Megalodesulfovibrio gigas DSM 1382 = ATCC 19364: one gene and its partner. The protein of the gene in region 1 interacts with the protein of each later gene in a pairwise test. Links are inferred from orthologs where the notes say so. Each region holds a gene or a part of one and is shown on either strand. Other genes may lie near its edges.

Region 1 (3,207 bases):
TGGGCCACGGTGGGGGAATTGAGGGCCGGCAGCACGGCCATCACGGCCTCCACCTTGTCTTCGGGGACGTTCATCTTCAGGCCCACGAGCTTTTCCGCCCGCAGCGCGCCTTCCAGCAGCATGACCAGCTGCTCGATCTTGGCCCGCTTCCAGGGGTCGGCCCAGGCGGTCTTGTTGGCGATGAACTTGGTGTTGGTGATGAGGATTTCGGAGATGATGCGCAGGCCGTGGGCCTTGATGGTGGTGCCGGTCTCGGTCACTTCCACGATGGCATCGGCCAGGCCTTCCACCACCTTGGCTTCGGTGGCGCCCCAGCTGAATTCCACATCCACATCAATGCCGGCCTGGGAGAAATACCGCTTGGTGAAGCCCACCAGCTCGGTGGCGATCTTCTTGCCCTGCAGGTCCTCGGGCCGCCTGAAGGGGGAATCTCCGGCCACGGCCAGCACCCAGCGGGCCGGACGATTGGAGGTCTTGGAGTACACCAGATCCGCCACCTCGATGACGTCGGACTCGTTCTCCAGAATCCAGTCCTTGCCCGTGAGGCCGCAATCCATGAGGCCGGATTCCACGTACCGGCTCATTTCCTGGGCGCGGCACATGGAGCAGACGATCTCGGCGTCATCCACCTCGGGGAAGTAGTTGCGATGCGCAGGGCGGATCTTCCAGCCGGACTTGGCGAACAGCGCGATGGTGGCGTCCTGCAGGGAGCCCTTGGGAATGCCGAGTTTGAGACGGTTCTCGCCGGCCATTATTTGTAGACCTCCTTGGGGTCGAAGACATAGGCGGAGCAGGTGCTGCAGGCTCCGTCCTTGAGTTCACGATAAAAACAGCTGCAGTAGCCTTCGTGGCAGGCAGCGCCGCCAATCTGGTCCACCAGCAGCAGCAGGGTGTCGTTGTCACAGTCGATGCGGATGGAGACGATCTTCTGCACATGGCCGGAGGTGCCGCCCTTGTGCCAGAGCTTTTTCCGGCTGCGGGACCAGTAATGCGCCTCGCCCGTCTCCAGGGTTTTGGCCCAGGCTTCCTCGTTCATGTACGCCAGCATGAGCACTTCGCCGGTCTTGTGATCCTGGGCGATTGCCGGCACCAGACCGCCCTGCTTGGCGAAATCGGGAGTGATGGATGTCGTGTCTGCCATTGCAATCCGTTCCTTGCAGAAAAAAACCGCCCGCCGATGCGGCAGGCGCAATTCTTTCACTTATCCCGATTTTTCCCGGGTCGCAAGCCGCTTCGAGTGGCATTTGCGGGGAGAATGTGTCGGCTGCGCGCCGAATCAGCCTTCCTGTGCCTTGAGCTGCCCGCAGGCAGCGGCGATATCCGCCCCCTTGGAGGCCCGGCGCAGCACAGTCATGCCCTTTTTCTGCAAAATGGCCATGAACTCCGCCACATCCGCTTCCTGCGGCGCAGCATACGGCGAGTCCACCCCCTGGGGCGGATTGTAGCAGATCAGGTTGATCTTGGGAGACGAGCCCTTGAAGTGCGCGAACAGCCGCACCAGTTCCCGGGCGTGCTGGGGCTGGTCGTTCACCCCGCCCAGGAGCACGTATTCCAGGGTAATGCGCTGCCGGGCCTTGAGGGGATACGCCTCCAGCAGGGCCAGCAACTCCTCCAGGGGCAGGGCCTTGGCTGCCCGCGGCATGAGCTGCTCCCGCAACGCCTGGGTGGGCGCATGCAGCGAGACGGCCAGGCTGCACAACCCCGTTTCCCCCAGCTCCACCAGCCCGCGTTTGATCCCCACCGTGGACACCGTGACGCGCCGGGTGGAAAAGTCCGGCCCCAGGGGATGCGTGAGGATATGCAGCGTATCCAGCAGGTTGTCATAATTGAGCAGGGGTTCTCCCATGCCCATGAAGACCAGATTGCGCAGGGGCAAGGCAATGCCGCGTTCGGCCAGCACCTGCCGGGCGGCCAGCACCTGCCCGGCCATCTCGCCGGCGGTCATGTTTCTGGTGAAGCCCAGGGTGCCCGTGGCGCAGAAGGTGCAGCCCATGGCGCAGCCCACCTGGGTGGAAAGGCACTGGGTGGTGTGATCCTTTTCCGGGATGAGCACGGTTTCCACGCGCTCGCCATCTTCCAGGGCCAGGAGCAGCTTGAGGGTGCCGTCCTTGCTGGCCTGGGTGGTGACGACCTCGGGCAGGGCGCAGGAGCATCCGGCCAGCAGTTTTTCCCGAAAGGCCTTGGACAGATTGGTCATGGCGGACACATCCACCACGCCTTTCTCCCAGATCCATTGAAACAACTGCTTGGCGCGAAACCCCGGCTCGCCCAGGCTGGCGCAATACTGCTCCAGGGCCGGCAGGGGGAGGGACAACAAAGACATCTTGACCATAATCGACCATACCCAAGAGGGGGCTCGGGGGAACTGCGTTCCCCCGAAAACATGTTGGTGCCCGCCCTACCCCAGCTTTTCCCTGGCCACGTATTGTTTCACGAACTCCACAGCCTCGGGCACGGATTGCACGTCCCCGCGGATCTGGGCCTGCAGCAGCTGATCGCGCAGCACGCCCACCTGCGGCCCGGGCTTCAGGCCGGTGAAATCCATGATTTCGTTGCCGTTGAGCAGCGGTTCCAGCATCTCTTCGGGCACATCGGCGCGTTCCAGGAGCTTCAGGTTGTGGTTAAAGCTCTTGTAGCTGCCGCGCATGGCCTTGAGACGGGCGCGGGCCATCTCGATGAGCCGGGGGTACTCGTCCAGGGCCTTGAAGCGGCGGATACCCTTGTCCGACAACATGTACGAAAACCGGTGATGGTGCCGGACCAGGTGGCAGATGAGATCCGTATCCTCGGGGGAAAAACGCAGGCGGGTGAGAATTTTGCGGGTAATCTTCGCGCCCACGTCCGCATACTGGGAGAAGTGCCACTCCCCGCCGGCCACCTGGGCGGTGTACAGCTTGCCCACGCCGTGGAACAGCAGGGCCATGCAGCCGAACCAGTCGTAGGGCAGCTCTTCGGGGTAGCAGCGCATGGCGTCGAAGGTGTGCTGCAGCACGGTCACTTCCTCGCCGCCGTCCTCGCTGGTCTGCTTCACGCGGGTCAGCGCCGCCACTTCGGGCATCAGGCCGTGGAGAATCTGGGCGTCGTACATCAGGGAGGCAAACAGGGAGAGATTCTCGGCCTCCACCTTGCGCCATTCATCCATGATGTCCGTGATGGAGACGTAATCCAGCACACGGCGGGCGCTGCGGACAATGGCCAGCCAGGTGT
Region 2 (3,286 bases), 1.3 Mb from region 1 along the record:
ACCTGCTGGCCCTGAACGCCGCCATNCGACGAAGTGCGCAAGCTGGCGGAAAAGACCATGCACGCCACCAAGGAAGTGGGCAGCTACATTACTCAGATCCAGAACAGCACCCGGACCAGCATTGCCGCCACCCAGGAAAACGCCAGCACCATCGGCGCCGTGGCCAGCCAGGTGCACGCTGCCGGGGATTCCCTGACCGCCATCCGCGATCTGGTGAAAGAAACCGCCGCCCAGGTGCAGAGCATCGCTGCCGCCAGCGAGGAGCAATCCGCCGCCAGCGACGAGATCACCCGGTCCAGCAGCGAGATTGCCGACATCGCCACCCAGGTGGTGGACGCCATGGCCGACTCGCACGCCAATGTGGAGAGCCTGGCCGACTTGGCCCGCAAACTCCAGGCGACCATGACCGACATGGGCGAGAAGCACTAGCGCATTTTATTCTTGAGGAAGATCTTTGCGAGGGGGGAAACCTTTTGGAAAAAGGTTCTCCCCTCTCGCGCTCTCCCCTTCCAAAACTTTACTAGTGACCTTGACTCACCATAAAAAGTCTTTTGGAAAGGAGGCCAGTCCTTGAAGGGCGGAAGAACCTTTCTTCAGAAAGGGTTTCCCCCGAGAGCTCTTTTCAAGGAAACTTCACCGCTGAACGTGGACATCGCTTGCGGGCCGCGGCCGCCTGAACGCTGCCGGCAGGGCTCCGGCCCGGGCTTGAAGGAACGGTCTGGGGGGCCGCTCCTTCAAGCCGAATCGGGGGGATGGGGGTATGGAGTGCGACTGGGACCAGGGGTCCCAAGGCACGCGGTACCAGGTGGGGAGCCTAGTCCGCTTGCTTCCTGATGAACGAGGGAATCTCGAATTCGTCTTCATCGAACACGAAATCATCCTCCCCCGGGGCGTGAGAGCCCATGGGTCCAAGATGGGCGTCTTCCTGCCCCTTGCGATAGCGCAGGTAGGCGGGAATGGACCATTCGTCCTCCAGGCCGGCCTGCTTGCGGGCCTTGAGACCCGGCGTCATGGGCGAAAGCCCTTCGTGCGCCATGGCCGAGCCGTTGCCACCGCCCGGACCACCCGGGCCACCCGGACCGCCCTGCCCGCCGTACCCGCCACGGACCGGGGGCTGCGGGGCCGGACGCGCCGGCGGTTTGGCGCCGCGCAAGGGTGTGACATTGCCGCCCTGCCCGCCCTCGCGAGCCTGCTGCAACTGGGCGCGGGTGAGCCCCTGCGCCATGCCCGGCATGGCCACATGCGCCATTTCCGCCGCAGTTTCGATGCCCGTGGCGATGACGGTGATGCGCATTTCTTCCGTGGAGTCCTGATCGAAGACCGTGCCGAAGAAGATACGGGCGTCTTCGTGGGCGGCTTCGGAGATGGTGGACGCCGCCTCGCTCACTTCGTCGATGGTCAAATCCGGGCCGCAGGTGATGTTCATGAGCACGCCCTTGGCGCCTTCGATGGACACGTCCTCCAGCAGCGGGCTGGTGATGGCCTTCATGGCCGCCTCGCGGGCGCGGTTTTCGCCCCGGGCAATGCCCGTGCCCATCATGGCCAGACCCATTTCGCCCATCACGGCCTTCACGTCGGCGAAGTCCAGGTTGATGAGGCCGGGCAGCATGATGAGGTCCGAGATGCCCTTGACGGCGTAGTACAGCACTTCGTCCGCCTTCTTGAGCATTTCGATGAAGGTGGCCTTTTTGGCGGCCAGGGCCAGCAGCCGGTCGTTGGGAATGGTGATGAGGCTGTCCACGTGCTGGCGCAGTTCGGCAATGCCGCGCTCGGCGGATTCCTTGCGCTTCTTGCCTTCAAAATAGAAGGGCTTGGTCACCACGCCCACGGTCAGGGCCCCCAGGTCCCTGGCGCACTGCGCGATGACGGGCGCGGAGCCCGTGCCGGTGCCGCCGCCCATGCCGGCGGTGACGAAGACCATGTCCGCATCGCCGATGATTTTCTTGACCTGGTCCATGGACTCCAGGGTGGCATCGCGCCCCACTTCGGGATTGGCGCCGGCCCCCAGGCCCTTGGTGAGCTTTTCCCCCAGTTGGATCTTGAACTCAGCCTTGGAACGCGCCAGGGCCTGAATGTCCGTGTTGGCCGTCACAAAGCGAACACCTTTCAAGGCCGACGCGATCATGTTGTTCACGGCGTTTCCGCCGCCGCCTCCCACGCCGATGACCTTAATTTTGGCCATCTGTTCGCCTTCAAGCTCTTGAAACTCCATAAGACCCTCCAAAACATCCCCAAGCTGCACGTTGTTTCCCCAGAATTCACCTTATGAGATATCCGAAAACCACTTCTTCATCCGCCCCAGAATGCGGTTGAAGACGTTTGCGTCGCGGATGCGGAACTTGTGTTCCAACCCCTCTTTCTCCGCGCCGTACATCAAGAGCCCCACCGCCGTGGCGTACATGGGGCTGTTCACAACGTCTCTGAGCCCGCCCACGTGCTGGGGGTATCCCAGCCGGGTGGGCAGGTTAAAAATCTGTTCGCCCAGCTCCTGACAGCCCTCGATGAGTGCCGTGCCGCCAGTGAGCACCACGCCCGCGCCGATCATGTTCTTGTAGCCGGAGCGGATGAGTTCCTGATCCACCAGGGAGAGGATCTCTTCCATCCGCGGCTCGCAAATCTCGGCCAGCACCCGACGGGAGAGCCGTCGGGACTCTCGCCCGCCAACGCTCATGACGTCAATGGTTTCATCCTTCTTCACCAGGTCTGCCAGGGCGCAACCATAGCGAAGTTTGATCTTCTCCGCCGCAGCCATGGGCGTGCGCAAGCCAAAGGCGATGTCGTTGGTCATGTTGGTGCCACCAAGGGCCAACACGCCGGTATGTTTGATGGATTCGTTGGCAAAGACGGCAATGTCCGTCGTGCCGCCGCCGAGGTCCACCAGGGCCACGCCGATCTCGCGTTCTTCCGCCGTCAAAACAGACTTGGAAGACGCAAGTGATTCCAACACAATGTCCGCCACGTCAAGCCCTGATCGATGGCAACTGCGAACAATATTTTGCGCGCTGGTCACGGCGCCGGTGACGATGTGCACCCGCACCTCCAGCCGCACGCCGCTCATGCCTTGCGGATCGGCGATGCCGCGCTGGTCGTCCACAATATATTCCTGCGGCAGGATGTGGATGACTTCGCGGTCCAGGGGAATCGCCACGGCCTTGGCGGCGTCGATGGCCCGCTCCACATCCTTCTCGCCCACCTCGCCGCCCTTGACGGCAATGACGCCATGGCTGTTGAATCCCTTGATATGGCTGCCGGCGATGCCAGCATAGACCGACCTGATCTCGCAGCC

The links.
Region 2: the proteins of rlmN (region 1) and ftsZ interact in binary tests that used the Escherichia coli proteins (3 or more experiments, as listed by UniProt). The link is inferred for Megalodesulfovibrio gigas DSM 1382 = ATCC 19364 from one-to-one orthologs.

What each region holds. Positions count from the first base shown.
Region 1 is NC_022444.1:1,629,188-1,632,394, reverse strand. The notes cover bases 301-3,191. They hold rlmN (23S rRNA (adenine(2503)-C(2))-methyltransferase RlmN), read right to left. Parts: upstream 2,324-3,191; coding sequence 1,277-2,323; downstream 301-1,276. Other genes in these bases: DGI_RS07120 (tRNA nucleotidyltransferase/poly(A) polymerase family protein), read right to left, coding at 2,399-3,191; hisI (phosphoribosyl-AMP cyclohydrolase), read right to left, coding at 752-1,141; hisG (ATP phosphoribosyltransferase), read right to left, coding at 301-752. Also shown: more of hisG, read right to left, coding at 1-300; more of DGI_RS07120, read right to left, coding at 3,192-3,207.
Region 2 is NC_022444.1:370,174-373,459, forward strand. Bases 14-2,983 are described here. They hold ftsZ (cell division protein FtsZ), read right to left. Parts: upstream 2,213-2,983; coding sequence 815-2,212; downstream 14-814. Other genes in these bases: ftsA (cell division protein FtsA), read right to left, coding at 2,264-2,983. Outside these bases: more of ftsA, read right to left, coding at 2,984-3,286. UniProt on the Escherichia coli protein: Essential cell division protein that forms a contractile ring structure (Z ring) at the future cell division site. The regulation of the ring assembly controls the timing and the location of cell division.